DNA from 2 places in the Cellulosimicrobium protaetiae genome. Region 2 is predicted to be linked to the other one. Evidence: predicted binding sites of a transcription regulator. Region 2 holds the regulator's gene; the other holds the start of a gene.
The links. The regulator Rex, encoded in region 2, represses fermentation and respiration genes when NADH is low (regulators of the CRP and FNR family bind a similar motif). The targets are predictions, from matches to a motif close to CTTGTGAANNNNTTCACAAG.
Positions count from the first base shown of each region.

Region 1 (15,745 bases), 1.7 Mb from region 2:
TCGCGGCCACGGACGCGCCGTCGTCGGCGCGCCCGGCCCGGCGGGAGCGCGGTGGTCGTCCATGGGCGGCTCGCTGTCTCGAGGGAGGGTTGCCTCCCAGTATCCGGTCGCCGTCGCGGGCTCGGCCAGTGACACCACGTCATGCCCGAGGGGTCCGGGACGTCACGTCGAGAACCTGACGGCACGACACTGGGCACGCCGGGCCGTCGGGAGTCTGATGGAGCCATGACTCCCCACCCTGCGACCACTCCCGTGATCGACGTCGACCGGCTCGGCGTCGCGTACGGCGACTTCCACGCCGTGAAGGACCTGTCGTTCCAGGTCGAGCGCGGCGAGCTCTACGCCCTCCTCGGGACCAACGGCGCCGGCAAGACCTCGACGCTCGAGGTCGTGGAGGGCCACCGCCGGGCGACGTCGGGCTCGGTCCGCGTCCTCGGCTCCGCCCCGACCGACCGCCGCGCCGTACGCCCGCGCACGGGCATCATGCTCCAGGAGAGCGGGTTCGCGCCCGACCTCACCGTCGTCGAGACCGTCCGGCTGATCGGCCGGCTGTCCGGGCGCGAGGACTCGGCCGAGCGCGTGCTGGGCCTCGTGGACCTCCCGCACAAGGCCGAGACCCGGGTCGCCCAGCTCTCGGGGGGCGAGAAGCGACGGCTCGACTTCGCCACCGCCGTCTACGGCCGCCCCGAGCTGATCTTCCTCGACGAGCCCACCACCGGTCTCGACATCCAGTCCCGAGACGCCCTGTGGGACACCGTCCAGCAGCTGCGCGACGACGGCGCGACGGTCGTGCTGACCACCCACTACCTCGAGGAGGCGCAGCAGCGCGCCGACCGCATCGGTCTCATGCACGGCGGGACCCTCCGTCGCCAGGGGACCGTCGCGGACCTGACCCGCTCCCTGCCCGCGTCGATCCGCTTCTCCCTCCCGCCCGACGCCCCGACGCCCCCGAGGCAGGCAGCCCCGCTCGGCGACCGGTCGTGGGCCATCGAGACGTTCGAGCTCCAGCGAGACCTCAAGCACCTGCTCGACTGGGCGGCCGCGGGCGACGTGGCGCTCGAAGGACTGTCCGCCGCCCCCACCCGCCTGGACGACGTCTTCCGCGCCGTCGGCAACGAGCCGGCGGACGTCGCGGCGTGACCGCCGTCCCCCGCTCGTCGACCTGAACCCCAGGAGAACCCATGCTTCCCATCGCGCAGAGCGAGCTGGTCCAGCTCGTCCGCAACCGGGCCGTGCTCGTCACCAGCCTGCTCATGCCCGTCGCGGCCAGCATCTTCTTCATCGGCTACCGCGACGTCTTCGCACGGATCGGCAGCCTCGGCTACGTCGCGGCCGTGCTCGTCTTCACGATCGCCGCGTTCACCCTGTACGCGACGACCGTGACCACCCTGGCCGGACGCCGTCAGGACCTCTTCCTCAAGCGGCTGCGCTCGACCGCCGCGGGCGACGCGGCCATCCTTTCCGGCCTCGTGCTGCCCGTCGCCGCGATCGCCGTCGTCCAGATCGCGGTGATCCTCGCGGTCTTCGCTGCGGTCGGCGGTGCCCCGGCGGACGCGCTGCTGGTCGTCGTCGCGGTCGTCGCGACCTTCGTCATGATGCTCGCCCTCGGGGTCGCGACGGCCGGTGTGACGACCTCGCCCGAGCACGCGCAGGTCACGACCCTGCCGCTGAGCCTGGGGACGATCGCCGTCGCGAGCTGGGTGGGGATCACCGGCACGCAGGACCTCGCGGCCCTCAAGCGCGCGCTGCCCGGCGGCGCGGCCACCGAGCTCGTGGTGGCGGCCTGGAACGGCGGCGTCCCGCTGACCGACGCGCTCCTGCTCCTCGTCCCGACGGTCGCGTGGGTCGTCGTGGCCGTCGCGCTCGCGGCGCGGATGTTCCGCTGGGAGCCTCGGCGATGAGCGCGCGCGAGCTGCTGATCGTCGACGACCTCATGCTGCTGCTCCTGGACGACGACGGGGCATCCATCCAGGCCGCCGGGACGCTCTACTACTCGCTTGGCGGGGCCGTGCTCACCGAGCTCGCGCTCCTCGGCCGGATCGAGGTCGACGAGTCCGGGGTCCTCAACGGCCCGCGCGTCTCCCCGGCGGGCGAGGGTCCGCTGCCCGACCCGCTGCTCCAGTCGGCGTACGACACCATCGCCGAGAAGACCCAGCGCGTCCAGCCGCTGCTCGTCGCGATCGGCGCCGACCTGTGGCGCGAGGTGATCGAGCGCCTCGCGGCCCGTGGCCTCGTCCGGCGCGAGGAGCGCACGGTGCTCGGCCTGTTCCGCAGCACGCGCTGGCCGGCCGCGGACGAGGAGCACGAGGCCGCCCTCCGGGCGCGGATCCGGCGGGTCCTCGAGGACGGCGAGGCACCGGACGCGCGGACCGCGGCGATCGTCGGGCTGCTGTCCGCGAGCGGTGCCCTGCCGTCCCTGCGGCCGCCGCTGCCCTGGACGTCGGTGACCGTGACACGGGCCAAGGAGCTCGAGGTCGGCCACTGGGGACCGGAGGCGGTCGCGTCGGCGGTCACCCGCACGGCAGCCGCGGTCGCCGCCGCGAGCGCGGTCGCCGCGGTCAGCGTCTCGACGGCGGGCGGTCGTTGACGGCGCTCCCTCCGCCCGGTCGGCTGTGCAGGGGGCGTCGAGAGCGGGGCGCTGGGAAAGGGGGTGCGCCGCCCGTCCGGCGCCCCTAGCGTGGCGTGATGGCGAGCCCCCCGACACCCCCGGACCCGTTCCCCGACCCGTTCGACCACCAGGTGACCAAGGACGGCCGCGTCCGCGTCTCGCGCGGCGGGCGCGTCGTCGTCACCGTCGCGGGGACGGCGGCCGACCGGCTCGCGGAGGCCCTGGAGCGGGCCGTGGCCCGCGACGACGAGGGCGAGGTCCAGCTCCTGCTCGCCCGGGCCACGGGGAACTACCGTCGCGGCAACGAGAAGCGCGCGCACCGCCCGTGACGCAGGTCACCCGCCCGGATGTCACGCGGGGCGTCCGGGACGCGTCTGGATGGTCGACCAGTCGCTCGACCGGCGCGCACCGCGCCGGCTGACGGGAGGAGACCCTCGTGGCCCGCATCTCGCTCGACCCGCCCCGGACCCTGCTCAACCGCACGCTCGCCGCGCTCTCCCGGCGCCGGTACGGCGCCGTGCTCGAGCCGCTCGCCGCCGTCGGGCACAACCCGCGCGTCGCGACCACCTACTGCGTCCTCGAGGCGGGCGTCGCGCGCTGGCGTGCGCTCGACCCGGCGCTCGCGGCGCTCGCGGTCATGGCGACGGCCGTCCGGATCGGCTGCTCGTGGTGCGTCGACTTCGGCTACTGGGAGTCCGAGCACGACGACGTCGACCCGCGCAAGCTCCACGACGTCCCCGCCTGGCGGGAGAGCGAGGCGTACACCACCGCCGAGCGACGCGTGCTCGAGTACGCCGAGGCGGCCACCGCCACCCCGCCGACGGTGACGGACGAGCTCGCTGCGGCCCTGGTCGACGACCTGGGCGAGCCGGCGTTCGTCGAGCTGACGGCCCTCGTCGCGCTCGAGAACCTGCGGAGCCGGATCAACGCGGCACTGGGTCTGTCGAGCCAGGGCTTCAGCGACCGGTGCGAGATCCCGCTCGCGGGCGGCCTGCGCACGGCGGGGACGGCTGGCAGGCTGGCGGGGTGAGCGACGACGCGACCCCACCGGTCGAGGCGGCCCTGGAGCCGTTCGCGGCCCACCGGCGCCTGCTCTTCACGGTCGCCTACGAGATGACGGGCTCCGCGGCGGACGCCGAGGACGTCGTGCAGGAGGCGTGGCTGCGCTGGTCGGCCGCGGACCGCTCGGACGTCCTGGACCCGCGCGCCTACCTGGTGCGTGTCACGACCCGGCTCGCGCTCGACCGGCTGCGCACGCTGCGGGCGCGGCGCGAGACGTACGTCGGGTCGTGGCTGCCCGACCCGCTCCTGACGACGCCCGACGCGGCGCTGCAGGTCGAGCGCGCGGAGGACGTGTCGATGGCGCTGCTCGTCGTCCTGGAGACGCTGAGCCCGCTCGAGCGCGCCGTGTTCGTGCTGCGCGAGGTCTTCGACCTCCCCTACGACGAGATCGCGGCCGGGCTCGACCGAGCGCCCGAGGCCGTGCGCCAGACCGCGCACCGCGCGCGCGAGCACGTGCGCGCGCGCCGCCCGCGGTTCACACCGCCCGACGATGCGCAGCGTGCCGCCGTCGAGCGGTTCATGGTCGCGTGCGCGACGGGCGACACGGCGGCGCTGGTCGAGACGCTCGCGCCGGACGTCGTCGTCGTGAGCGACGGCGGCGGGAAGGCGCGGTCGGCCCTGCGACCCGTCGCGGGCGCGGACAAGGTGGCGCGCATGCTCGTCGGCCTCGCGGCCAAGCCCGAGACGATCGCGATGGCGTACGAGCCCGCCCTCGTGAACGGCGCGCTGGGCGGCGTGTGGACAGTGGACGGGGAGACCGTCATGGCGGCGGCCGTCGAGTACGACGGGGAGCGGGTCGCCCGCGTCCTGCTGTTCCGGAACCCGGAGCGGCTGGCGGGCCTCAGACGAGCGTGAGGACGCCCAGCACACCGACGGCCAGGGCGAGCGCGAGCGAGATCGCGATGAGCGCGACGTGCACCGTGAGGAAGCGCGTCGCGCGACCCTCGGCGTCACGCGCACGAGGGTCCTTGGCGATGCGCTGGAGGAAGCGGGGCCAGATGAGCAGGTTCCACGCGGCCGTCACGAGCAGGACGACCGACCAGACGACGGGGAGTTCCACGCGACGAGCATGACAGCGGGTGGCGGCCTCCCGGGACGGGACGGACCGTGCGGCCTGTGGGATCGACCACATCGACTCCGAGGGTCAGGTGAGGCTACCCTTGCCGACGGTCACCGTGGTCGCGGGGCCGCCGTCCGCCCGGTCCCGGGCCGCACACCGAGGAGCCCCAGGTGGCCACCTTCAAGATGGTCAAGCCCACCGACGCCCACGTCGTCACGCTCGACGTCGTCGGGAGCAAGCGGGTGAGCCCGAACGTCGTGCGGGTCACGCTCGGCGGCGAGGGCATGGACCTCTTCACGCCCATGGGCTACGACCAGTGGTTCCGGCTGTTCCTGACCCGCGACGACCAGGACTCCCTGCGCCTGCCCACCCGCACGTCGGGCATGTGGTACGTCCAGTACCTCGCGACGCCCAAGGCGCGCCGCCCCTGGGTCCGCAACTACACGGTGCGCGCCGCGCGGCCCGACCTGCGCGAGATCGACGTCGACTTCGTCGTGCACGGTGACGCCGGTCCCGCGTCGTCGTTCGCACTGTCCGCGCAGCCGGGGGACCGCGTCGGCCTGCTCGACCAGGGCGTCGGCTACAACCCGCGCGTCCCGCACGACTGGACGCTCGTCGTCGCCGATGAGACCGGCCTGCCCGCCGTCGCCGGCATCTGCGAGTCCCTGCCCGACGACGCGCGCGGCCTCGCGATCGTCGAGATCCCCGAGGCGGCGGACGCCCAGGACTTCCGCGTCCCCGCCGGGGTCGAGCTGCGCTGGGTCGTGCGCCAGGACGCGGCGCCCGCGGGCACCGACCCGCACGCGCTCCTGCCCGGCGCGCTGGCGCTCGAGGCCGTGCGGTCGGCGGACCTGCCGTCGGGGCCCGTCTACGCGTACGCGGTGGGGGAGGCGGCGCTCGCGACCGGGGTGCGGCGCCACCTCGTCAACGACCGGGGCGTGCCGAAGACCACCATCGACTTCGTCGGGTACTGGCGGCACGGGCACGCCGCGTCGGCCTGACCGGCCGCGGCGAGGTCGGTCCGACCGGTCCGCGCGCCGTCGGGCCCGCAGGCTCGACGGCGCGCCCGTGCCGCGTCAGACCTTGCGGAGCTGGCGGAACATCGGGCAGTCGAACGGGTCGCGCGCGGACAAGCCCACGCGGTTGAGGTAGCGCACGACGATGCCGTACGACTGCACGAGGCTGGTCTCGGTGTACGGCAGGCCGAGGTTCGCGCAGTGCTCGCGCACGATCTCGCGCGCCCGGGCGAGGTGGGGCCGCGGCATGCTCGGGAAGAGGTGGTGCTCGATCTGGAAGTTGAGCCCGCCCATGAGGATGTTCATCCACCAGCCGCCGCGGATGTTGCGCGACGTGAGGACCTGCTTCGACAGGAAGTCGATCTTCGTGTTCTCGGGGATGATCGCCATGCCCTTGTGGTTCGGCGCGAACGACGCCCCCATGTAGACGCCGAAGACGGCGAGCTGGACCCCGAGGAACGCGAACGCCAGGCCGAGCGGCAGGACCCAGAAGATCGCGCCGACGTAGAGAGACAGGCGCAGCGTGAGGATCACGAGCTCCACGACGCGGGCCCGGACGTTGCCGCGCTTGCGGCCGCCCGCGAGGAGCGAGCGGTACGCCTGGACGTGCAGGTTGAGGCCCTCGAGCGTGAGCAGCGGGAAGAACAGCCAGCCCTGGTACCGGTTGATCACGGCCCGGAAGCCCTTCGCAGCCGCCGCGTCCTCGTCGAGGAAGACCACGACGTCCGGGGCGATGTCCGGGTCCTTGCCGCGCTGGTTGGGGTTCGCGTGGTGGCGGGTGTGCTTGTTCATCCACCACGAGTGGCTGATCCCCACGACGCCGTTGGCGAGCGTGCGACCGAGGCGGTCGTTCGCCGGTCCGGACGTGAAGACCTGCCGGTGCGACGCCTCGTGGGCGACGAACGCGAACTGGGTGAAGATCAGCCCGAGCGCCCCGGCGATCAGGAGCTGGAACCACGAGTCGCCGAGGAGGACGAACCCCGCGACGGCCCCGCCGAGCGCGAGGGTCAGCACGGCGAGCGTCCACAGGTAGTAGCCGTGCGTGCGGTGGAGCAGCCCGGCGTCGCGCACGGTGCGCGACAGCGCGCTGTACGTGCTGGTCACGGCGCCGGGCTCGTCGGTGCGGGGGCGGGTGGCCCGGAAGCCCGGGCGCACTGCGGCAGAGGTCATGTGCGGCCTCGCAGGGTGTCGGTGTCGACTTCCCAGCCGCGGAGGTGAGCGGGTGCTCGTGGTGCAGATCACCCCACCCTACGGGACCGTAGGTTGCACGCGCGAGCGCGGGGGGTGAAGAAGCCGCGCAGGAGTTCGTGGTGCGGTGTCGGCAGGGCGTCTCCCGGCCGGCCGGCCGCTAGGCCGCGAAGCGGAACGTCTGGCGGTACTCCGTCGGCGTGATGCCGACCGCGCGGCGGAAGTGGTGCCGCAGGAGTGCCGCGGACCCGAACCCGCAGCGACGTGCGACCTCCTCCAGGTCCAGCGTCGACTCCTCGAGGAGAGCCTGGGCGTGCGCGACGCGCTGCGACGTCAGCCACGCGAGCGGCGTCGTCCCGGTCTGGGCGACGAACGCGCGCGCGAACGTACGCTCCGAGGTGACGGCGCGCCGCGCGAGGTCGCGGACGGTGAGCGGCTCGTCGAGGTGCTCGGTCATCCATTCGAGGAGCTCGGCGAACGAGTCCTCCGCGCACTCCGGGACCGGCCGCTGGACGAACTGGCGCTGGCCGCCGTCGCGCTGCGGCGGCACGACCATGCGCCGCGCGATCGTGTTGGCGACCTTCGCCCCGAGCTCGCGCCGGACGAGGTGCAGGCACGCGTCGATCCCGGCAGCGGTCCCGGCGCTCGTGACGAGGTTGCCGTCGTCCACGAACAGCACGTCCGGGTCGATGTCCAGGTTCGGGTACTGCCGCCGCAGCTCGTCGGCGTGCATCCAGTGCGTCGTGACCCGGCGCCCCTCGATCACCCCGGCCGCGGCGAGCAGGAAGACGCCCGAGCACACGCTGAGCAGCAGGGCGCCGCGCGCCGACGCGCGCCGCACGGCGTCCAGCACCTCGGGCGGGTAGTGCGAGCCGATGCGGATCGCCGGGACGATGAGGAGGTCGACGTCGTCGGTCGCGTCGAGCCCGTGCTCGGGGACCACCAGTGCCCCGACCGACGTGCGCACGGGGGCGCCGGCGACGGGGCCGCACACCCGGAAGTCGAAGGACGGCACGCCGTCCTCGCTGCGGTCGAGGCCGAACACCTCGCACACGACGCCGAACTCGAACGGGGCCAGGCCGTCGCACACGACGGCCGCGACGGAGCGCACCATGCACGGCACGCTACGCCCGTGGCGGGATCTTGTCGAGAGGTGTCAGTCCTGCCACTCGTCGGTCGAGGCGAGCGGAGCGAGGGTGGAGCCATGGACATCTTCTGGGGTGTGGTGGTTCTTCTCCTCGTCGTCGGCCCGACCGTCGCGGCGCTCGCGGTGCGGCGCGAGGACCCTGCGCGGCCGTGGTTCCCCGCGGGGTCCGACGGCGCGTGGCCGGGTGCGGGCGCGTGGGGCGACCGGACGGTCCACGGCGAGCGCTGGGACCGCGACGCGCAGCGCCTCGACGCCGACCTGCGGGCAGCGGCCTCCCGGCCCGAGTCCCGGCCCGCGTCCGTGGATGCGCACGAGGTCGCGGCCGAGCTCGTGCTGCGGCGCGTCGTCCCGAACCCCGCCGTGCGCGACGGCGTCCGGGGCGTCCTCCCGGCATCGGTGACGCCCGCCGAGCCGTCGTCGGCAGGAACGAGCACGTCGGCGCGCGCGGCGCGGCGTGTGCCGCTCCCGCGCTGACCGTCCCGAGGATCGGCGCGGGCGGAGGGCATCACGCGGCCGCCGACCGGCGGGCGGCTCTGACCGGGCGGGCGCGTCACCCGGGTTCCCACGCACGACGGCCCGGAGCGTGGAGGTCCGGGCCGTCGTCGGGGGAGGGGCGTCAGATCGTGGTCACGCTCGCGAGCCGACGGTGTCGACGTCCGCGCCGCCCGTGAGCTGGTCGAGACCCTCGAGCTCCTCGGCCTCCCACGGGGCCTGGCCGAGGCTCGGGATCATCGTCGCGAGCTCGGGGCGCCACTTGGTGAAGCGGGCGGGGAAGCAGCGCTCGAGCAGGTCGATCATCGCGGGGACCGCGGTCGACGCGCCCGGGGACGCGCCGAGCAGGCCGGCGATGGAGCCGTCGCCCGCGGCGATGACCTCGGTGCCGAACTCGAGGACGCCCTTGCCGTCCTCGTCCTTCTTGATCACCTGGACGCGCTGGCCCGCGGTGATGGTCTCCCAGTCCTTCGGGTGCGCCGTCGGCATGAAGCCCTGGAGCGCCGTGAACTTGGTCTCCGGGCTCGCGAGGAGCTGTCCCACCAGGTACTGGGTGAGGTCGAGGTTCTTCAGGCCCGCGCCGACCATCGAGCCGAGGTTGTGCAGGCGCAGCGACGTGAACAGCCCGAGGTACTTGCCCTTCTTGAGGTACTTGGGGCTGAACCCGGCGTACGGGCCGAACATCAGGTACGTCTTGCCCTCGACGACGCGCGTGTCCAGGTGCGGGACGGACATGGGCGGCGAGCCCACGTCGGCCTTGCCGTACACCTTGGCCTGGTGCTGCGCGACGAGCTCGGGGCTGGCGGTGCGCAGGAACTCGCCGCTGATCGGGAAGCCGCCGTAGCCCTTGGCCTCGGGGATGCCCGCGGCCTGGAGCAGCGGCAGCGCGCCGCCGCCGGCGCCCACGAACACGAACCGGGCCTCGACGGTCGAGCGGCGCTTCGGGGCGTTCCACGAGCGGTCCTTGACCGTCAGGCGCCAGCGGCCGTCCTTCGTCTTCTTGAGGTTCTTGACCTCGTGCTCGAGGTAGAGCTGCGTGCCCTGCGAGACCAGGTAGTCGACGAGCTGCTGCGTGAGGGCGCCGAAGTCGACGTCCGTGCCGCTCGTCGCGCGCGTCGCCGCGACGGGCTCGTCCTCGTCGCGCTCGGCGACGAGGAGCGGCGCCCACTCGGCGATCACGGCGGGGTCGTCGCTGAACTCGAGCTCGCTGAACAGCGGGTGCTGGCGCAGCGTCTCGAACCGGCGGCGCAGGTACTCGACGTTCTCCGCGCCGCGCACGAACGTCATGTGCGGCGTGCGGGAGATGAAGCTCGCGGGCTGCGGGAGAGCGCCCGTCGTGAGCAGGTGGTGCCAGAACTCGCGCGACACCTCGAACTGCTCGTTGATCTTCACCGCCTTGGTGATGTCGATCGAGCCGTCCGCCTTCTGGGGCGTGTAGTTCAGCTCGCACAGGGCGGCATGACCCGTCCCCGCGTTGTTCCACGGGTTCGACGACTCCTGCGCCACGGCGTCCAGACGCTCGTAGATGCGCACGGTCCAGGAGGGCTCCAGGACCTTGAGGAGAGCTCCCAGCGTGGCGCTCATGATGCCACCGCCGATGAGGGCTACGTCGATCTGGTCTGCGCTGCTTGCGGGGTTGCTCGCTCGACTCGACACGCTCCGATTCTACGCTTGTGAAAGAGTGCACTAAGTGTGCGGTGCGTCACGGGCGTGCGTCACACTTTCGCGGGACGAACGTCCCGAGCGGCACAGGCCGGACGTCTCACCCTGCACGGAAGGACCCCGATCTCGCCGAGGTGGAACCGTGGTCGCGCGAGGTAGAACCTTGGTCGGTCGAGGCAGAACCGTGGTTCTTGTGCTCGACGGCGGTCTGGTCGCCCTGGGTGGGCGGGGTGGGTGGTGGTGCCGCGTCTACCATCCGCCGCTCGTTCCTCGCGGCTCCCGCCAGGCCCGCCACGACGCGGCACCACCACCCACCCCGCCCTACTCCGTCTCACCTTGGTCGTCGCTCACCCGGGCGACCGCCCGCGGTGCTGAGTCCGGCCTGCGCCGCACGACCGGCCGGGTCGCCGTACCTCGGCGCCACGCCACTATCGCCGGCTGGAGCGCCGTCGCGTCGAGCAGGTGGTCTTGGTGCGTCGTGCTCGCGGGACGCGCCCAGGTCGCCTGCTCGACCAGCCGGGACGACCTGGTCGGCGTCTCGCTGACCATGGCACGGGTGTCCCGATCCTCACGGGCGCCCGTTCCAGGGGGCACCGGCGATCGCGAGCGGCACGTCGCCATCCCGCTCAGGCGAGACGATCGCCGAGCGGTGGGGGTGGGCTCGGATGCGAAGGGGCGTCAGAGCCGCGCTCCTCGAACCCACGGCCGAACGACCGGGGTGACGGCGCGGCAGCCCCGAGCACCGAGACCACCCCCGCCGCGGACGCAGCCACGCGGGCTCGGGACGCGACCACGCGGGTTTGGGACGCGACCACGCGGGCTTGCGACGGCGACGCCGACGACGGCGAGTGACCCACCGCCGTCGGGCACGACCATGTCGAGGGGGCCCGACCGCACCAGGCGGTGTGACCCCTATCCCGGCGGGCGACCGATCGTCGTCGGGCACCGCAACCAGCGTTCTCCTTCGGCGGACTGTGGGTCTACCTCGCGTGACTGCGGTTCTCCTTCGGCGGACCGGGGTTCTCCTTCGGTGGGGAGTAGGGGGAGGGCCAGGGGCCGATCTCGGGGAGGGAGGCGGCGGCGTCGGCGCGGTGGGCGACCGGCTCGACGGCGGGGGTGCGGCCCGCGAGCCAGGCGGCGATGTCGGTGAGGCGTCCGCGGACGACGACCGCTCTCGGCGCACCGGACCCGGGGGCGTTCTCCTCCTGGGCGTCCGCGTGGGGGATCGACCCGGGTTCGGTCGCCGTGCGGAGACCGGCGGGGCCGACGACGAAGGACGCGGGCTGCCCGACGACCTCGACCACGACGTCGTCCGTGAGCCGGACCCCGAGGAAGTCGAGGAGGTGCAGGCCGAGCGGACGCGGCCAGGTGTCGAGACCGATCCCGGCGTCGAGGTCGACGGCGTGGATCCGGACCTCGCGCCACCAGGCGACGAGGGCGTCGGCGACCGTGCCGTCGCGGTACGTCACCGGAGCGTCCCACCCGGCCGAGCCGGGACCGGGCCACGCGGCGTCGAGGCGCTCGGCGAGGGCCTCGAGCGCGGCGACGTGCTCCGCGACCGACCGGTGTGCGCCCTCCTGGATGCCGGCCTCGCGCCCGGCGGCGCCGCCGTCGTACACCTCGACGAGCTCACCGTGGGCGGCGTGCTCGGCCTGGCGGGCCATCGCGGTACCGATCGCCGTGACGTGCGCGAGCACGTGGCTGCGCGACCAGCCGGGCAGGGCGGACGGGCCGGCGAGGCCCGCCGCGTCCAGGGCACGCGTCGTGGCGGTGACGACGTCGAGTGCGGCGCGCGCGTCGCGACGCACCTCCTCGATGTCGGGCACGGCGAGCGGGCTGGTTCCGGTCAGGGCCACAGGAGCTCCTTCGTCCAGTCGGCGGGCGCGTCGGACGACGCCGTGTAGCGCAGGCGGGTCTGGCCGTCGGGTGAGGACGCCCAGAATTCGACGCTCGTCGGCTCGAGCGCGTAGGCCGTCCAGGCGTCGAGCACGAGGTCCGGCTCGGCGCGCACCCGTTCGAGCGCGGCGTCCCACGCGGCCCGGTAGGCGCCCCGCGACGCGAGCGGGGTGCTCTGCGGGCCCGCGAGCGCGGTCGCGCGCGAGAAGCCGGAACGGGCGAGGAAGTCGGCTGCCGACGCGTCCGGGCCGAGCGGGACGACCGGCCCGCACACCCGCACCTGGCGGCCGTGCTCGCGCCAGAAGAAGGTCAGCGCGGCGTTCGGGTTCTGCGCGATGGCCACGCCCTTGGGTGAGTCGGCGCGGGTCGCGAAGACCCAGCCGTCGCCGTCGACGTCTTTGAGGATCAGCGTCCGGGCGTCGACCCGGCCGCCCGCGTCGGCCGTGGAGAGCGTGGCGGCGTGCGGTGCGGGCAGGCCGGCGTCGATCGCCTGCTGGAGCCAGTCGACGAAGAGCGTGCTCGGGTCGTCCGGTGCCGAGCCGACGTCGAGGCCGGGCAGGTCTGGACCGAACACCGGCAGTGCGCGCAAGCGCTCACGAAGCGTCGGGGGGTCGGGTGTCTCGGTCATGCGTCCTCCGGGGTGGTCGGGCCGGGGTCGAGCAGCGCGACGAACCCGCGGGCCGCGGCGGTCATCGCGTCGGGGTCGTCGAGGGCGCGCGCGAGGACGTACCCGCCCTGCACGATCGCGACGGCGGCGTGGGCGCGGTCGCGGGCCGCGTCGTCGGGCAGCCCGTCCTCCGTGAGGACGGCGGCGGCCAGGTCGACGAGCCCGCGGAAGTAGGCGCGGACCTCGGCGGCCAGCACGTCGTCGTCCATGACGGCCTGGTCGCTGACGAGGCGACCGACCTTGCACCCGGCGAGCGCCGGGCGCGGTCGCTCGAGGTAGCGGACGAGGCGCTCGACGGCGGAGCCGCTCGCGTCGAGGTCGCGGTGCGCGGCGTCGAGCCCGGCGGCCGTCGTGGCGTGGACGGCCGCGGCGGCGAGGTCGTGCTTGGTGGGGAAGTGGTGGTACAGGCTGCCCTGGCCCACACCGCTCACGGCGAGGACCTGGCGCGGGCTGGTCGCGCCGACGCCCTGGGCCCAGAACAGCTCCTGCGCGGCGGCGACGAGGCGCTCGCGGGCGTCGGTCGTCGTCATGCGACCACCGTACCTACCTCTAGGTATGGTGTCGAGCCGTCTCTCTGCGGAGCGCCAGCCGTCACACCTCGCCGTCCCGCTCGGTCGGGACGGCATGAGAGTCCAGTCGTACGGTGGGTCGGTGACGGTGCAGCAGCGGGTGCTGGTGGTCGCGGTCCTCGCGTCGTTCGTGTCGTTCCTGGACGGCTCGGTGGTCAACGTCGCGCTGCCCGCGATCTCGGCCGAGCTGACGACCGGTCCGGTCACGGGGCTGGCGCTGCAGCAGTGGGTCGTCGACGCCTACATGATCACGCTGGGCGCCCTCATCCTCCTCGCGGGATCGCTGTCGGACGTCCACGGCCGGCGCCGCATCATGGCGATCGGCCTCGTCGGCTTCGCGGTCACGTCCGTCGCGTGCGCGCTGGCCCCCGACGGGCTGTTCCTCGTCGTGGCGCGCGGGCTCCAGGGCGTCGCGGGCGCCCTGCTCGTGCCCAGCTCGCTCGCCATGATCATCTCGACGTTCGACGGCGAGCGGCAGTCCCGCGCGATCGGCTCCTGGACCGCGTGGACCAGCACGGCGTCGCTCGTCGGGCCGCTGCTCGGTGGGATCCTCATCGACACGATCTCGTGGCGCTGGGTGTTCTGGATCAACGTGCTCCCCGTCGCGGTGACGCTGTGGCTGCTGCGGGGCGTACCGCGGTCCGCCGCGGAGGAGCCGGGCGCCGGGGCCACCCGCCGCATCGACGTCGCCGGGGCGACGCTCGCCGCCGTCGGGCTCGCCGGGACGGTGTTCGCGCTCATCGAGCAGGGCCGGTTCGGCTGGGCGAGCCCGGTGGTGTGGGGACCGGGCGTCGTCGGGGTCGCGTGCCTGGTCGTGTTCGTGTGGTGGGAGCGGCGCGCCCCCGACCCGATGCTCCCGCCGCGGCTGTTCCGGGTGCGCAACTTCGCGTGGGGCAACCTCGCGACCGCCGCCATCTACGGCGCGCTCTACTTCGGCGGGTTCGTCGTCACGCTGTTCCTCCAGCAGGTCGGCGGGTACAGCGCGACCGCCGCAGGGCTCGCGCAGCTCCCCGTGACGCTCGTGCTCCTCGCGCTGTCGACGCGGTTCGGGGCGCTCGCGGGCCGCTACGGACCGCGCCTGTTCATGACGGTCGGGCCGATCGTCGGCGGTGCCGGCTACCTGCTCCTGCTCACGACGACCGAGGACGCCGTGTACGTCACCCAGGTCCTGCCCGGTCTCGTGCTCTTCGGCCTCGGCCTCGCGATGACGGTCGCGCCCCTCACCTCCGCGATCCTCGGTTCCATCCCGGCGGCCGACGCCGGGATCGGCTCGGCGGTGAACAACGCGGTCTCCCGCGTCGCGGGGCTCGTCGTCATCGCGCTGGCGGGCGTGATCGTCGGCGGCGTGCTCGACCTCGACGGCTTCCACCGCTCGCTCGTCGTGACCGCCGCGCTCCTCGTGCTGGGCGGCGTGCTGAGCTGGGTCGGCATCCGCAACGAGCGCGTGCGCGACGCGGCGCGGACGACCACGTGAGCGGTCACGGTGAGACTGCTTGGCCGGCGCGCGTCCCTCACCGGACCGTCTGCAGGTCGTGCGTGGAGGTGTTGAGGCGACGTGCGCCGTCGGGCACGTCGGGCGGGAACGCGACGACGATGTCCTCGATCCGGACGCCGAAGCGGCCGGGCAGGTAGATGCCCGGCTCGACCGAGAAGCACATGCCGGGCTCGATCGGGCGGTCCTCGCCCTCCACCATGTACGGCGGCTCGTGGGTCGTGGTGCCGATGCCGTGCCCGGTGCGGTGCACGAAGAACTCGCCGTAGCCCGCGTCGGTGATGACGGCGCGTGCGGCGCGGTCGACGTCCTGGCAGGTCGCGCCCGGCCGCACGGCGTCGACCCCGGCCTGCTGGGCGCGGCGGACGACGTCGTAGACCTCGCGCTGCTGCGCCGCGACGGCGTCGTCGGTGCCGCCCTCGACGACGACCGTGCGCGTCGTGTCGGAGCCGTACCCGTCGCGCAGCCCGCCGAAGTCGAGCACGACGAGGTCGCCCGGCTCGATCACGCGGTCGCCGGCGTCGTGGTGCGGGTCGGCGCCGTTCGGGCCCGCGCACACGAGCGTGAAGTCGACCTGCTCGTGCCCGTGCTCGCGCAGGAACCGGTCGAGGTCGGCCGCGACGTCCCGCTCGCGCCGACCCGCGAACGTGACCTCGCGGATCTGGGCGAACGCGGCGTCGGCGGCGACGCCCGCGGCGGCGAGGCGCTCGACCTCCTGCGCGTCCTTGACGGCGCGCAGTGTCGGGACTGCGTCGGTGAACGCGGTGAACCGCGCGTCCGGGAGCGCGCGCTGGAGCCCGAGCACGTGCAGCGCCCACGTCGAGTCCGAGACGGCGTAGGTTCCGGCCGGGTCGAGGAGGCGCGCGGCGGCGTCGTGCTCGTCCTC
Region 1 is NZ_CP052757.1:2,247,188-2,262,932, forward strand. It holds gene FIC82_RS09420 (ABC transporter ATP-binding protein) at 226-1,140, shown strand; gene FIC82_RS09425 (ABC transporter permease) at 1,182-1,901, shown strand; gene FIC82_RS09430 (GOLPH3/VPS74 family protein) at 1,898-2,587, shown strand; gene FIC82_RS09435 (hypothetical protein) at 2,686-2,937, shown strand; gene FIC82_RS09440 (carboxymuconolactone decarboxylase family protein) at 3,045-3,638, shown strand; gene FIC82_RS09445 (RNA polymerase sigma-70 factor) at 3,635-4,525, shown strand; gene FIC82_RS09450 (SCO4848 family membrane protein) at 4,512-4,730, opposite strand; gene FIC82_RS09455 (siderophore-interacting protein) at 4,901-5,731, shown strand; gene FIC82_RS09460 (fatty acid desaturase family protein) at 5,807-6,916, opposite strand; gene FIC82_RS09465 (helix-turn-helix domain-containing protein) at 7,095-8,048, opposite strand; gene FIC82_RS09470 (hypothetical protein) at 8,139-8,555, shown strand; gene mqo (malate dehydrogenase (quinone)) at 8,709-10,229, opposite strand; gene FIC82_RS09480 (maleylpyruvate isomerase family mycothiol-dependent enzyme) at 11,216-12,091, opposite strand; gene FIC82_RS09485 (pyridoxine/pyridoxamine 5'-phosphate oxidase) at 12,082-12,759, opposite strand; gene FIC82_RS09490 (TetR/AcrR family transcriptional regulator) at 12,756-13,328, opposite strand; gene FIC82_RS09495 (MFS transporter) at 13,450-14,841, shown strand; gene FIC82_RS09500 (aminopeptidase P family protein) at 14,879-15,745, opposite strand, start outside.
Region 1: a site for Rex is predicted at 10,244-10,263, ahead of mqo (malate dehydrogenase (quinone)). Genes of this name have one in related genera too.

Region 2 (15,745 bases):
TGGCCGGGGTGCAGGTCGTGGCGCGCGCGCACGCGGCCGGGCGCGGACTCACGGTCGCTCCTCCGGACGCGCCGTTCACCCCCGCGGTCTTCGCGGCGCTCGTCGCCCGGACGCCGTCCGGCGAGCGCCGGTACGCCTCCCTCGTCCCCACGCAGCTCCACCGTCTCGTCGCCGCGGCCGACGCGGGCACCCCCGAGGGTGCCGCCGGCCTCGACGCGCTCTGCGCGCTCGACGCCGTCCTGGTCGGCGGCGCCGCGACGCCGCCCGCGCTCCTGCGGCGCGCCCGCGCCCTGGGCGCGCGGGTCGTGACGACCTACGGGATGACGGAGACCTCGGGCGGGTGCGTGTACGACGGCGCCCCCCTGTCCGGCGCGCGCGTCCGGGTCACGGACGTCGTCGAGATCGCCGGGCCGTTCCTCGCCGACGGGTACCTCGCGGACCCCGAGGCCACGGCGGACGCGTTCCGGACGGACGCGGACGGCACGCGCTGGTTCCGCACGAGCGACCTCGGCCGCCTCGACGGCCCCGCGGGGACTCTGACCGTGCTCGGCCGGGCGGACGACGTCGTCGTCACGGGCGGGGTCAACGTCGCGCCCGCCGCGGTGGAGGCCGTCGTCGCGGAGGTCGAGGGGGTGGGCGAGGCGTGCGTGGTCGGCGTGCCGCACCCGGAGTGGGGGCAGGAGGTCGTCGCGGTCGTCACTCCGGCCGGGCCTGCGCCCCGCGACCCCGGCCCCGACCCCGACCCCGACCCCGACCCCGACCCTTCGAGGGTGGGGACGGTCGCGGACGCCCCGGCCGCGCTCGTCGACGCGGTCCGTGCCCTCGTCGCGGATAGGCTGGAGCGGGCGGCCGCACCGCGGCGCGTGCTCGTCGTCGCGGAGCTCCCGCGGCGCGGACCCGGCAAGGTCGACCGCACCGCGGTGGCGCGGCTCGCCGTCGGGCACGCCCCCGGCTGATCCCACGGCCACCACCCACGGCACGACCCGCACGACCGAGACGGAGCACCATGGCCAGCACCACCGAGTGGGTCGCGGGCGCGCGCCCCCGCACCCTCCCCGCCGCCGCGACCCCCGTGATCGTCGGGTCCGGCGCCGCGGCCCAGGTGGACGGCTTCGCGTTCTGGCCGGCGCTGCTCGCGCTGGGCGTCGCGCTCGCGCTCCAGGTGGGCGTCAACTACGCCAACGACTACTCCGACGGCGTGCGGGGCACCGACCTCGACCGTGTCGGCCCGATGCGTCTCACGGCCACCGGCGCCGCCCGGCCGGGCCAGGTGCGCGCGGCCGCGTTCGGCGCGTTCGGCGTCGCTGCCGTGCTCGGGCTCGTGCTGTGCGCGGTGACGGGGCACTGGTGGCTGCTCGCGGTCGGCGCCCTCGCGATCCTCGCGGGCTGGTACTACACGGGCGGGCGCAACCCCTACGGCTACCGCGGGCTCGGCGAGGTCGGGGTGTTCGTGTTCTTCGGGCTCGTGGCCACGCTCGGCACCACGTACACGCAGGCGGGGGTGGTGACGTGGCCGTCCGCTGTCGGGGCCGTCGCCGTCGGGCTGCTCGCGTGCGCGATCCTCATGGTCAACAACATCCGCGACATCCCCACCGACGTCGTCGCGGGCAAGCGCACGCTCGCCGTGCGCCTCGGCGACTTCCGTGCCCGGCGCGCCTACGTCGCGATGATCTGGGTCCCGCTGCTGCTGGCGGTGGTGTGCGCGTTCGCGTCGCCCTGGGCGCTCGGGGTCCTGCTGCTCCTGCTCCCGGCCGTCCTGCTCACCGTCCCGGTCGTCGCGGGCGCGCGCGGGCCGCTGCTCGTCCCGGTCCTGGCGGGGACGGGGCTGTTCGAGCTCGCGTACGGCGTCCTGCTGGGGGTCGGGCTCGCGCTCTGACCGAGACCGCGAAGGAGTGCGGGCGGCGCCTCAACGGGCCGACGACGTCCCGGGCCGCTCGGTGGGCGCGTCGGCCACGGTCGGCCCCGAGGGCCGCGCCGCAGCGTCGAGGGCCGCGTCCTCGGCCGCCGCGTCGTCCTCGATCTCGCGCGAGAACCGCTCCCCCGTCCGGGCCCGGTGCTCGGCCCGGGCGGCGAGGTAGCGCGAGGCCGCCTCGCGAGGTCCGCGCAGGGTCAGGTACGACAGCATGAGCGCGACGACCGCGGCGAGGAGCACGAGCAACCAGCCCCGCAGGCCGGCGAACCAGAGTGCGCCCAGCGCGACGGCGAAAAGCAGCAGGCGCAGGACGGAGTAGACGACGACAGGCACCCCTCCAGGGTACGGCCCGTAGGCTGGAGCCATGCTTCGCGTGCTGCTCCCCCTCCTCGCCGTCGGCCTCGCGGTCTACGCGCTCGTCGACCTCGCCTCCAGCGACGAGGAGGAACGCGGCGGCATCCCGAAGGGGCTGTGGATCGTGCTGATCATCCTGCTGCCCTTCCTCGGCCCGATCGCGTGGATCCTCGTCAAGCGTTCCTCACGTCGCGGAGCACGGTCGACCGGGGGACGCCCGGTCGGCGGACGGGGCGCCGGTGGCGCGCGACGGCGTCGCGACGCACCCCTCGCACCCGACGACGACCCCGAGTTCCTCTGGCGGCTCGAGCAGCAGCAGCGCCGCCAGGCGCGCGACGAGGCGCGCCCGCCCACCGCGGACGACGCGCCCTCGGCCGACCGCGACGCGGCCGACGACGGCCGGACCGAGGGCGACGGCGACGCGCCGCGCCCCGGGGCGAGCAACGGGTCCGACGACGGCGACGACGCCCGCTGACCGTCGGGCCGCGCCCGGGCGCACGCGGCCCTAGGCTCGGCGCATGCCCGGTCTGCAGCGCGCCGTCACCGTCGCGGCCCCGCCCGAGCGGGTCTGGGAGGTCGTCACCGACGTCGAGCGCTGGCCCGAGCGCATCCCGACCGTCGAGGCCGCCGAGCGCCTCGACGCCGGGCCGCTGGCCGTCGGGTCCCGGGCACGGTTGCGCCAGCCCCGGCTCCCCGAGGGGGTGTGGACGGTCACCAGCCTGGTCGACGGCGCGTCGTACACGTGGGAGTCGCGCTCCTCGGGCGTCACCGTGACCGCCGGGCACGTCGTCGCACCGCACCGCGAGGGGTGCCGGCTCACGCTCACCCTGACCGTGTCCGGCCCGATGGCGTGGCTCGGCTGGCTCATGTCGCGATCGCTCACCGCGCGGTACGTCGAGACGGAGGCCGCGTCGGTCAAGCGGGTCGCCGAGTCCATGACGCCGTAGTCGCTCGCGCGGCGACGGACGTCCGGCCGAGTCCGGGTCAGTCGCCCGGGTTGAGACCCGAGTACGAGTGCTTGCCGTCGAACAGCAGGTTCACGCCCGTGAAGTTGAACAGCACGCACGCGTAGCCGACGATCACGAAGTACGCCGCCCGGCGCCCGGACCAGCCCCGGGTCGTGCGCGCGTGCAGGTACGCGGCGTACACGATCCAGACGACGAAGCTCCAGACCTCCTTGGGGTCCCAGCCCCAGTAGCGGCCCCACGCGTGCTCGGCCCAGATCGCGCCGCCGATGATGGTGAACGTCCAGAGCACGAACGCGACGGCGTTCAGGCGGAAGCTCAGCGCCTCGAGCTGGAGCGGCCTCGGCGTCGAGTCGAGCCAGCGCCAGCCGCGCGCGCCGAGGAACGCGTTCCCGGAGTCGCGCGAGTCGCGCAGGAGCTGGAGCACCGACGTGACGAACGCGACCGTGAAGATGCCCGTCGCGATGATCGCGACCCCGACGTGGATGACGAGCCAGTAGGACTGGAGCGCGGGCTGCACCCCGGTCGCGACGACGAAGAACGCGTTCTGCGCGAGCACGAGGAAGAGCACCGCGAGGCCCGTGACGAACGACCCGAGGAAGCGCACGTCGCGCTTGAGGGAGACGCCGAGGAACACCGCGAGGGCCACGAAGGCGCCGACCAGCGTGAACTCGTACATGTTGGCCCACGGCGTGCGACCCGCGGCGATCCCGCGCGTGACGATCGCGACGAGCAGCAGTGCCGTCCCGAGCCACGTGAGCGAGATCCCGATGTTCGCGGCCTTGCGCGACGGCTCGGGCACGACGACGGGCTCGCCGGCGGGGTCGGCGTCGGCCCCGGCCGCGTCCGGGCCGTACGGCGAGGCGGACGACGAGCCCGCGCTCGCGAGCACCTCTGCGCGGTCCGCGCCCTGCACCTTGGCGTCGGCGCGCGCGTCAGCCCGCTCGAGGTCGGCCCGTCCGGCGAGGCGAGAGAGGTCGATCGCGAACGCGACGAGCGCGACGGTCAGGGCGGTCGCCGCGGCCCAGACGAGGTCCTGGCTCAGCTCGGCTACGGTCATCGGTCAGCCTTTCGTGCGCGGTCGCGCGGTCGGGTCCTGGGCGGTGCGCGCGGTCGGACGGGTGCCGTCGGCGGTGGCGCGCCCCGGCGACGAGGTGAGGTCACCCTCACCCGATGGTGCCACGCCCGGGAGCGCGGCGAGAAGCGAGTCCACCTCGCCCTGGAGCCCGGCGTCGTCCCCGCGGGCGAGACCCGCGACGGCGACGACGGTGCGCTCGCGCGGCGCGTCGTCCCCGGCACCGGGCACCTCCTCGCGCCAGGCGCGCACCCACACGCGGCGGCGCGGCGTGAACAGCGACACGGCGAGCCCGCCGAGCGCCCCGAGGGCGAACACGAGCACCCACGTGAGCGACGGGTCGTGCCGCAGGTCGAGGGCGACGTAGCGCGGCAACGAGTCGAACGTGATCGTGCCGAGGCCGTCGGGCAGGTCGACCGTCTCGCCCGGGGCGACGAGCAGCCTCACGCGCTCGCCGTCCTCGTCGACCGACGGCGTGAGGTCGTCGGTGTCGAGGCGGTACACGTTCTGCGGCAGTCCCTCGTCGAGGCCGAGGTCGCCCCGGTAGACCTCGAGCACGAGCAGCGGGTTGATCGGCTGCGGGTAGACCGACTCCGCGGTCTGCCCGTCCTCGCTGATCTCCGCCGTCGGGAGGAAGTACCCGACGAGGCCGATCTGGTCGAGTCCGGCCGACACGTCGGGCACCTTGATGACACCGCGCGACGTGTACATCGTGTCCTCGGGCAGGAACGGGACGCGGCCCGAGAAGGCGACCTCGCCGTCGGCGTCGTGCACCGTCACCTCGGGCGCGAACCCGTTGCCCTGGAGGTAGATCTTGGCGCCGCCCGCCGTGAGCGGGTGGTTGACCTTGATCGTCTCCTCGTGCGTCGTCCCGTCGGGGTCGCGCACCGTGACCGTCGCCGTGAAGTCGCGCGACTGCGCGAACGCGGCCGCGTCCGCCGCGAACTCCGACTCGAAAGCGTCGAGGGTCATCGAGAACGGGACGAGCGACGACGGGCGGAACCACGCGCCGTTCTCGAACGTGTCGTAGTCCACGACGGCGTTCGCGAACCCGCGGCCCTCGGTGACGATCGCCTGGCCGCGGTAGTGCAGCAGCTGCCCCGTCGCGACGGCGACCAGGAGGCCCACGAGCGACAGGTGGAAGAGCAGGTTGCCCGTCTCGCGCACGTAGCCACGCTCCGCGGACACCGTCCGCGCGGCAGGCCGGGCCGCGGCTCGACCACGCGCGGGGACGGCCTCCTCCGTGCCCGCGTCGACGCGGAACGTCGGCAGCCACCGCAGGCGACCCCGCAGGTGCGTGCTGGCGGCCGCCACGACCTCGTCCGGGGACGCGTCGGTGACCGCGCGCCCCTGCGCGGGGAAGCGGTCGAACCGCCGCGGCGTGCGCGGCGGGCGCGAGCGCAGCGCCTGCCAGTGCGCCTTCGTGCGCGGCAGGATGCACCCGACGAGCGAGACGAAGAGCAGGATGTAGATCGCCGAGAACCAGACCGACGAGTAGACGTCGAAGAACCCGAGCCGGTCGAGCCACTCCCCCGTCGTCGGGTTCTCCTGCAGGTAGCGCAGCACGGCGGCCGGGTCCTGGGGGCGCTGGGGCAGCACCGAACCGGGGACGGCCGCGACCGCGAGCAGCATGAGGAGCATGAGCGCGACGCGCATGCTCGTGAGCTGGCGCCACGTCCAGCGCAGCGTGCCGCGCCAGCCCAGTGCCGGCAGCGCCGGGGCGCCGCCCGCCCCGCCGTCGCCCGCGCCGTCGTCCGACCCGCCCGACGGCGTCCGGCCGCCCGGCGAGGGTGCGGCACCTGACCCGGGGGACGCGACGTCGCCCTCGCCCGAGACGAACGCGTCGTGGATGCCCTCGGGGCGGTAGCCCGCCGCCCGTCCGGCCTGCTGCCCGGCCTCGCCGGTCCGCTCGGTCATCTCACACCACCGTCACGTATCCGCCGATCCAGCCCTGCAGCGACGTCGTCCACGTCGTCCACAGGCCCGTGACCAGCGCGAGGCCGATGAGCACCAGCAGGCCGCCACCGATCCGCATGATCGCGAGGCGGTGCCGGCGGAGGAAACCGAGCATGCGCTGCGAGCTCTGCAGCCCGAGCGCGATGAGGAGGAACGGCACGCCGAGCCCGACGCAGTACGCGACCCCGAGGAGCGCGCCGCGGCCCGCCGACGCCTCGCTCAGCGAGAGCGCCTGCACGGCGACGAGCGTCGGGCCGAGGCACGGCGTCCAGCCGAGACCGAACACGATGCCGAGCAGCGGCGCGCCCCAGAGCCCGGCCTGCGGGCTCAGGTGCAGGCGCCGCTCGCGCTGGAGGAACGGCACGGCGCCCATGAACGCGAGGCCCATGAGGATCACGACCACGCCGAGCACGCGCGTGATGACGTCCTCCCAGCGCACCAGGTGGACGCCGACGGCTCCGGCGGCGAACATGAGCGCGACGAAGACGAGCGTGAACCCGGCGACGAACAGCCCGACCCCCGCCAGGACCCGGCCGCGGCTCGGCGCCGCGACCCGGGTGGCCGTCGTCGTCCCGCCGGGCGTGCCGCGGCCGCTGCCGACGTTCGCCGCGGCCATGCCCGAGACGTAGCCGACGTACCCGGGCACGAGCGGCAGCACGCACGGGGACGCGAACGACACGAGCCCGGCGAGGACCGCCACCGGGACGGCGAGCAGCATCGAGCCGCTCCAGACCGTCGTGGCGAACGTGTCGCCGACGCTCGTCGCGGCGGCTGTGGGGAGTGCCGTCGCGGGGAGCGCGGCGGCGAGGGACGCGAGGGTGACCACGGTCAGCCGGCCGCCTCGTCCTCGGCGAGCACGTCGTCGACGAGCGCCGTGAGGGTCGAGCCCTCCACGAGACCGATGACGCGCGCGGCGACGCGCCCCTCACGGTCGAGGACGACCGTCGACGGGACGGCCTGGAGCGGCACCGTGCCGGAGAGCTGCGCGACGACCTCCCCGCTGCGGTCGTCGATCGACGGGTAGGGCACCTCGAACCGGCGCTGGAACGCCTGCGCGGCACCCGCCTCGTCGGTCGTGTTGATGCCGAGCACCTGCACGCCGTCGTCGGCGCGGTCGTTCGCGAGCTCGACGAGGTCCGGGGCCTCGGCACGGCACGGCGCGCACGCCGCGTACCAGGTGTTGAGCACGACGACGTCGCCGGCCCAGGCGCTCGTGTCGACCTGCTCGCCCTCGTAGTCGGTGCCGGTGAGCGCCACGACGTCGCCGCGGTCGCCGACGTCCCAGGTGCGCACGGAGCCGTCACCCGACACGAACCCCTGCCCGACGACGTCGGTGGTCGCGCCGGATTCCTGGGCGCACGCCGCGAGGCCGAGCGTCGCGGCGAGCACGGCGCCCACCGCGAGCGTGCGGCGGAGAGGCGGGAGTGCGCGCGCGTCACGCGCGCGCGAGGTGGCGGTCACTGCGGCATCACGGGAGGCACCCTGCCCGGGGTTCCTGGACGCCACCTGTGAGACGTGACCTCGGCCACACCCGAACCGGACGGTTCGGGCGCCGGGTCCAGGGCGACGGCTCGGGACATGACCGACGTCACGCCCCCGCGACGGTCGCGGCGCCCGGGAGCAGGTCGGCGACCGGCTCGGAGTAGTGCAGTCCGACGAGACGGTCGTCCTCGAAGTGCAGCGACGTGAGCGACGCGAGCGAGCACTGCCGCTTGCGAGGGTCGTGCCACAGGCGGCGGTTCTCGAAGCTCAGGCGCGTGAGCCACACGGGGAGCTGGTGGCTGACCAGGAGCGCCTCGTGGCCCGCCGCCTTGTCCCGGGCGTCCGCGACGGCGGCGCGCATCCGCGCGACCTGCTCGGTGTACGGCTCACCCCACGACGGCCGGAACGGGTTCCACAGGAACCGCCAGTGCTGCGGGTGGCGCAGCGAGCCGTCCCCGACGCCGAAGGTCATGCCCTCGAAGTGGTTCGCGGCCTCGATGAGCCGGTCGTCGGTGCCGAGCTCGAGGCCGAACGCCTCGGCGGCGGGCGTGGCCGTCTCCTGGGCGCGCTGGAGCGGCGACGCGACGACGACGGCGAGGTCGGCGCGCGGGCGCGACGTCCCGTCGGGGCCGGGTTCTCCCGCGAGGTGCGCGGCGACGCGTCGGGCCATCTCGTGGCCCCGCTCCGAGAGGTGGTAGCCGGGGATGCGGCCGTAGAGGACGCCGTCGGGGTTGTGGACCTCGCCGTGGCGCAGGAGGTGGACGATGGTGGAGACCATGCGCACCAGTGTCCCGCACTCGGCGCCCCGACCGGCACCCGTGCGTCCGGGCGCGCGTGCCGTGCCGGCGCGCGAGGGGGCGTCCGGGCGGGCGTCAGGACTCGCGGTCGACCTTGCAGGCCTCCGCGACGGCTGCCATCGCCTCGCCGAGCGCCCGGAACTGCTCCGGCGTCAGCACGTCGACCATGAACCGGCGCACCGCGGCGACGTGCGCCGGCGCGGACGCCACGAGGACGCGGTAGCCCTCGGTCGTCATCTCGCAGTTGACGCCGCGGCGGTCGCCCGTGCTCGCGGAGCGCCGGACCAGGCCCCGCGCCTCCATGCGCGCGACGGTGTGGGTCACGCGGCTGCGCGACCGGGCGAGACCGTCGGCGAGCGCCGACATGCGCAGCGTGTGGTCGGGGCTCTCCGAGAGCCGCACGAGGAGCTCGTACTCGTTGAGCGAGACCTCCGACCGCTCCTCGTGGTCACGCCCGAGCGCCTCGATGAAGCGCACCGTCCCGTCGAGGTAGGCGCGCCACTGCTGCTGCTGCTCGGTGTCGAGCCAGCGGGGCTCGGCGCTCGCACCCGCGGTGGCGCGTCGGGTGCTCGTCGCCTGGGCGTCGACGTCGTTGCTGGTCATAGGTCCTCTGGCGGTGCGAGCGGGCACGGACGGGGGCGGCGGGGCGTCGCGGGACATTCTCCCACCCCTTGGGGGAATAGACGGGGCGGACCCTGCTGTTGATACGCTCGTCCGAAGTTGAACCTTCAACCAACTCCGGTCCTCCCGGACCACGACCACCACAGGAGCACCCATGGCCACGCCGCTGCCCGCCGGGCTCAACGCCGGTACCTACGCCCTCGACTCGACCCACTCGCAGGCGGCCTTCACGGTCCGCCACGCCGGCATCTCCAAGGTGCGCGGCACGCTCGCCATCACGGCCGGCACCATCACCGTGGGCGACGACCTCGAGTCGACCTCCGTGACCGCCGAGCTCGACGCCGCGTCGGTGAGCACGGGCGACGCGAACCGCGACAACCACCTGCGCAGCGCGGACTTCTGGGACGCCGAGAACAAGCCGACGTGGACCTTCGCGTCGACCGGCATCGCCGGCGACGGCGACGACTTCGTCATCACGGGCGACCTGACGATCAACGGCGTCACCAAGGCGGTCGAGCTCGAGGCCGAGTTCGCAGGCACCGCGACCGACCCGTTCGGCAACGCGCGCGCCGGGTTCGAGGCGAAGACCGAGATCTCCCGCAAGGAGTTCGACCTCACCTGGAACGCCGCTCTCGAGACCGGCGGCGTGCTCGTCGGCGACAAGATCAAGATCGCCCTCGACGTCTCCGCGATCAAGCAGGCCTGACGACCCGCTCCGGGGAGCACTCCCGGACGACCGGCGCCCCCGGCAGGGCTCCGGCAAGGGGCCGCGTGCACGAGCACGCGGCCCCTTCGCCGTCCCCGGCCGATCGCCCCGCGGGACGCCGCCTCGACGCGAGCGGGCCGTGCGCGTGACCGTGCGCCGGTCAGCGGTCCTGCGCCTCCGCGAGCGCGCGGGCCTGGGAGTGGAACGCGAGGATCTGCAGCTCGCTGCCGACGTCGACGCCGCGCACGTCGACGTCCGCCGGGACCTGCAGCGCGCGCGGTGCGAAGTTGAGGATCTCGCGCACGCCGGCCGCGACGACGCGGTCCGCCACGGACTGCGCGTGCGCCGCCGGCGTCGCGAGGACCACGATCGAGACCTTCTCGCGCTCGACGACCTCCTCCAGCGCGTCGACGTGCTCGACGACGATGCCCGCGGCGCGCGTGCCGACGACGTCGGGCGACGCGTCGAGGAGCGCCGCCACGTGGAAGCCCCGCTGCTCGTACCCCGAGTAGTTCGCGAGCGCGTGCCCCAGGTTGCCGATCCCGACGATCGCGATGCGGTGCTCGTCCACGAGTCCCAGCGCCTCGGTGATGTACTGCGCGAGCGAGTCCACGTCGTAGCCGACGCCGCGCGTGCCGAACGAGCCCAGGAAGGACAGGTCCTTGCGCAGCTGCGCCGGACCGACCCCGGAGAGCTCCGCGAGCTCGACCGAGGACGTCGTCGAGACGCCCCGCGCCACCAGGTCCCGCAACGCCCGCAGGTAGGACGGGAGCCGCGCCACCGTCGCGCTCGGGATCCCCGGCGCCGTCACCTCACCGACCACCTGCTCAGCCACACGTCACCCCGTCGTCCCTGGGACCGTCCTCGTCGACGGTCGCGCTCCACCGGGAGGAATCATCCCAGGTCCGCGCGCCCGGCAGAAATCCGGCCGACCGCGCGCGCGAGCCGCCGGGCGTCGACCCGCCAGAAGCCCTGCTGCACCCCGCCGACCGTGACGACCGGCAGGTACTCGCCGTACTGCTCGCGCAGCACCGGGTCGACCCCCGGGGCGTCGACGTCCACCTCCGTCCACGCGACCCCCGCCTCGGCGCACACGGCCTCGACCACGGCGCGCGCGTCGTCGCACAGGTGGCACCCCGCACGGCCGTAGAGGACGACGGGGGAGGTCGGGGCGGCAGACGTGCTCACCGTCCCAGGGTACGAGGCCGCGCGGGACCCCTCGTGGAGGCGACCCGGGGAACGCCTAGAGTGGGGTCATGGCGACGTCTCCCGGCCCGGGTCCCGACCCGACCGCCCCCGAGGACGCGCCCGCCGGACGCACGCCCACGGTGCCCTCGCACCGCACCGCCGCGTTCTTCGACGTCGACAACACGATCATCCGCGGCGCGTCGTCGTTCCACCTCGCGCGCGCCCTGTACCAGCGGCAGTTCTTCTCGACGCTCGACATCGTGCGCTTCGCCGTGCACCAGGCGCGCTACCTGCTGTTCGGCGAGAACAAGCAGCAGATCGACCGCATCCGGTCGCGCGCCCTCGCGCTCATCGCCGGGCGCTCCGTCGCCGAGGTCACCGCGATCGGCGAGGAGGTCTACGACACCGTCCTGTCGCTGCGCATCTACCCCGGCACGCGCCGCCTGCTCGACGAGCACCTGGCCGCGGGCCACCAGGTGTGGCTCGTCTCCGCGACCCCGGTCGAGATCGGCGAGCTCATCGCCCGGCGCCTCGGCACCACCGGCGCGCTGGGCACCGTCGCGGAGCACGAGGACGGCTTCTACACGGGCCGCCTCGTGGGCGACATGATGCACGGCCGCGCCAAGGCGGCCGGGGTGCGCGCCCTCGCCGAGCGCGAGGACATCGACCTCGCGGCGTCCTACGCCTACGGGGACTCGCTCAACGACGTCTCGATGATGGAGACCGTCGGCCACCCGTGCCCCATCAATCCCGACGCGCGCCTGCGCCGCTACGCGCAGGACGTCGGCTGGCCCATCCGCGAGTTCCGCGGGCGGCGGCGGCGCGTCGCCCGCAGCAGCGTCCGCACCGCGAGCTGGGCCGGAGCGGCCTGGGCCGCGGCCCTCGTCCTGCGGTCCGTCCGCCGCGCCGTCGACCGCCGCGTCTCCCGCCTCTGACCCTCCGCCACGAGGGCCCTGCTCCCGCGAAGTAGAACCCTGGTTGCGCGAGATAGAACCCTGGTCTGCCGAGGTAAAACCGTGGTTGCGCGAGGTAGAACCGTGGTTCTTGTGCCCGACGGCGGTCTGGTCACCTGGGGTGGTCGGGGCGGGTGGTGGTGCCGCGTCTACCATCCGCCGCTCGTTCCTCGCGGCTCCCGCCAGGCCCGCCACGACGCGGCACCACCACCCACCCCGCCCGGCTTCGTCTCGCCCTGGTCTTCGACCGCCCGGGCGACAGCCCCTCCCGCGGCACGACCACGGTTCTACCTCGCGCGACCAGAGTTCTACCTCGGCTGACCACGGTTCTACCTCGCGGGACCGCGGTTCTCCCTCGGCGGGGCAAGGGTCTCCCTCGACCGGGTCCGGAGACGCGTCGAGCCCGGCCCCTCGGGAGGGGCCGGGCTCGACAGCGGGTCGCGCGTCAGGACGCGCGCGACGTCACTTCTTGTTGCGACGCTGGTGACGCGTCTTGCGAAGCAGCTTGCGGTGCTTCTTCTTGGCCATGCGCTTGCGGCGCTTCTTGATGACGGAGCCCATACGGTCCTCGCAATGCTCGAGCGGCGTGTCGGTCGGCGACCGGTCGACCGGCCGCGTGTGGTCCACGGTTGATCGGGGCGCCCCGGCGACCACCAGGGCGCCGCGAGCCGACCAACACGAGAGAAATCCGCCCCCTAGACTACCCGCTCGCGCTCGTGCCCCGGTACGCCGCCGGTCCTTCGTGCCCGGTACGAGCACCTCGTCGGCCCCGCAGGGCGTGCACGGGCGCCTCCCTCAGTCGAAGTGCGGGTCGAGGCCGAGCAGCGGGAAGACGGCCCGGCGCGTGGCCGCGACGGCGCGGTCGACGTCGTCGTCCGGGTCGTAGCCGTTGCTCCAGCGCCGGACGTCGACGGGCGGGCCGAACGCGAGCGGGGCGTCGAACCCCGCGACCTCGGCGACGCGGGCGCGCCACTCCTCGGGCAGCGGCTCCCCCGCCGTCACGGGCCGGTGCACGACCTCCCCGACGACCGCCGACCACACGAGCGGCACGACGCGCGCGATGGCGTAGCCCCCGCCGCCGAGCGCGAGCCAGCGGCCGCCGGAGAGCTCGTGCGCGAGGTCGTGCACCCAGCCCAGGGCGGTGCGTTGCGCGTCGACGGACACGTCGAGGTCGGACAGCGGGTCCTCGCCGTGCGCGTCGCACCCGTGCTGGGTGACGAGGACCTCGGGACGGAACGCCCGCAGCACGGGCGGCACGACGGCGTCGACCGCACGCAGCCAGCGCGGACCGTCGGTGCGGCGCGGGAGCGCGACGTTGACGGCCGTCCCCTCCGCACCCGCACCCCCGACGTCGGTCGCGTGCCCCGTCCCGGGGAACAGCGTCGCGCCGCTCTGGTGGACCGACACCGTGAGGACGCGCGGGTCGTCCCAGAACGCCTCCTCGACGCCGTCGCCGTGGTGCGCGTCGAGGTCCACGTACGCGACGCGGGCGGCACCGTCGTCGAGCAGGCGGCGGATCGCCACCGCGGCGTCGTTGTAGACGCAGAACCCCGACGCCGCGCCGGCCTTCGCGTGGTGCATGCCGCCCGCGACGTTCACCGCGTGCTCGACGTGCCCCGCGGCGATCAGGCCCGCCGCCTCGTACGACCCCGCGACGATCCGGGCCGCGGCCTCGTGCATCCCCGGGAAGACCGGGTCGTCCTCGGTGCCGAGCCCCCGGTGCGGGTCCGGCGTGCCGTGCGCCGAGGCGGCGCGCACGGCCGCGACGTACTCGGCGTCGTGCACGAGCCGCAGGACGTCGTCCGCCGCGGGCTCGGGGCGCAGGAGCCGAGCCGTCGCGGCGCCGTCGAGCAGGCCCAGGGCCCGCACGAGCCCCATCGTCAGGTCCAGCCGCGCCGGGGCCATGGGGTGGCCGGGCCCGAAGTCGTAGCCGAGCAGCTCGGGGCTCCACACGACGCAGGCCGCGGGGGCCGCCGCGTCCCCCGGGGTCGGGGCGGGCGACGACGTGGGGTCGGTCGTGGGCATGGCTCACGGTAACGCCCGACGGCGGACGCCCGCCCCGGCGGACCGGCCGCCGGACCCGGTGCGGCACCGCGCCGCCGGAACCGGCATGATGTCCCGGCGCCGGAGCGGCGACATGACGGGTCACCGGGCCCGTGGCAGAGTGGCGCGAGTGGCGAGGGAGGGTCCATGGCGACGAGCATGACCGGGCGCCTGTTCCAGGGACGCGAGATCGTCGACCGTCTCGCCCGGCAGTCGCCCGCACGCCTCGCGGTCACCGTCTTCGCCGCCGTCATCGCGCTCTTCACCGCCCTGCTCATGGCCCCCTGGGCGACGGCGAGCGGCCGCGCCGCCCCGTTCGTCGACGCGCTGTTCACCGCGACGTCCGCGGTGTGCGTCACGGGTCTCGTCGTCGTCCCGACGGGGACGTACTGGTCGACGTACGGGCAGGTCGTCATCCTGCTCGGCATCAAGATCGGCGGCCTCGGCGTCATGACGCTCGCGTCGATCCTCGGCATGGCCGTGTCGCGGCGGATCGGCCTCACGCAGAAGCTCCTCACCGCGTCGGAGACGAAGACGACGCGGCTCGGCGAGGTCGGCTCGCTCGTCCGCGTCGTCATCATCACGTCGACATCGCTCGAGCTCCTCATCGCGCTGCTCCTGCTGCCCCGCTTCATCGTGCTCGAGGAGACGTTCGGCGAGGCTGCGTGGCACGGCATCTTCTACGGCATCTCGGCGTTCAACAACGCCGGGTTCATCCCGACCGAGCAGGGCCTCGCACCGTACGTCGGCGACTGGATGCTGTGCCTGCCCATCATCCTCGGAGTGTTCATCGGCTCCCTCGGGTTCCCCGTGATCCTCAACGTCATGCGCAACCGCCGGCGCGCGGCGAAGTGGAGCCTGCACACGAAGCTCACGCTCACGACGAGCGCGGCCCTCGTCGTCGTCGGTACGGTGCTCTTCGCCGCGCTCGAGTGGCGGAACTCGGGCACGCTCGGCCCCCTCTCCTTCGGCGAGAAGATCCTCGCGTCGCTGTTCGCCGGGGTCATGCCGCGGTCGGGCGGGTTCTCGACCGTCGACACCGGGCAGATGCACGAGGCGAGCTGGCTCATCACCGACGCCCTCATGTTCGTCGGCGGCGGCTCCGCGTCGACCGCGGGCGGCATCAAGGTGACGACGCTCGCCGTCATGCTCATCGCCATCGTCTCCGAGGCGCGCGGCGACCGGGACATGGAGGCGTTCGGTCGCCGCATCCCGCGCGAGACCCTCCGCCTCGCCGTCGCGGTGTCGTTCGTCGGCGCCACCGCCGTGCTCCTGTCCAGCCTGCTGCTGCTCGAGATCACCGGGGAGACGCTCGACGTCATCCTCTTCGAGACGATCTCCGCGTTCGCGACGGTCGGGCTCTCCACCGGCATCACGCCCGACCTCCCCGACGCCGGCAAGTACGTGCTCGTCGCGCTCATGTTCGTCGGCCGCACCGGGACCATGACGTTCGCCGCCGCGCTCGCGCTGCGCGACCGCCGTCGCATCGTGCGCTACCCCGAGGAGCGCCCCATCATCGGGTGAGGGCACCGCCCGACGCCGCACCGCCGTCGGCCACCCGCCCTCCCGACCACACGAAAGGCCCCACCGTGACCGACCCCTTCTCCCGCGGCGACGACAGGACCGCCGGGGCCCCGGCGACCGGGAAGGGCGCGCTCCCCGCCGACCCGGTCGCTCGCCGCATCGTCGAGCG
Region 2 is NZ_CP052757.1:3,986,862-4,002,606, forward strand. It holds gene FIC82_RS17210 (AMP-binding protein) at 1-956, shown strand, start outside; gene FIC82_RS17215 (1,4-dihydroxy-2-naphthoate polyprenyltransferase) at 1,007-1,876, shown strand; gene FIC82_RS17220 (DUF4229 domain-containing protein) at 1,907-2,245, opposite strand; gene FIC82_RS17225 (PLD nuclease N-terminal domain-containing protein) at 2,277-2,741, shown strand; gene FIC82_RS17230 (SRPBCC family protein) at 2,785-3,213, shown strand; gene ccsB (c-type cytochrome biogenesis protein CcsB) at 3,251-4,291, opposite strand; gene resB (cytochrome c biogenesis protein ResB) at 4,295-6,223, opposite strand; gene FIC82_RS17245 (cytochrome c biogenesis CcdA family protein) at 6,225-6,980, opposite strand; gene FIC82_RS17250 (TlpA family protein disulfide reductase) at 7,091-7,723, opposite strand; gene FIC82_RS17255 (histidine phosphatase family protein) at 7,851-8,522, opposite strand; gene FIC82_RS17260 (MarR family winged helix-turn-helix transcriptional regulator) at 8,617-9,144, opposite strand; gene FIC82_RS17265 (YceI family protein) at 9,317-9,868, shown strand; gene FIC82_RS17270 (redox-sensing transcriptional repressor Rex) at 10,029-10,703, opposite strand; gene FIC82_RS17275 (glutaredoxin family protein) at 10,763-11,056, opposite strand; gene FIC82_RS17280 (HAD family hydrolase) at 11,125-11,991, shown strand; gene FIC82_RS17285 (30S ribosomal protein bS22) at 12,472-12,570, opposite strand; gene FIC82_RS17290 (acetoin utilization protein AcuC) at 12,805-14,034, opposite strand; gene FIC82_RS17295 (TrkH family potassium uptake protein) at 14,200-15,576, shown strand; gene FIC82_RS17300 (potassium channel family protein) at 15,735-15,745, shown strand, end outside.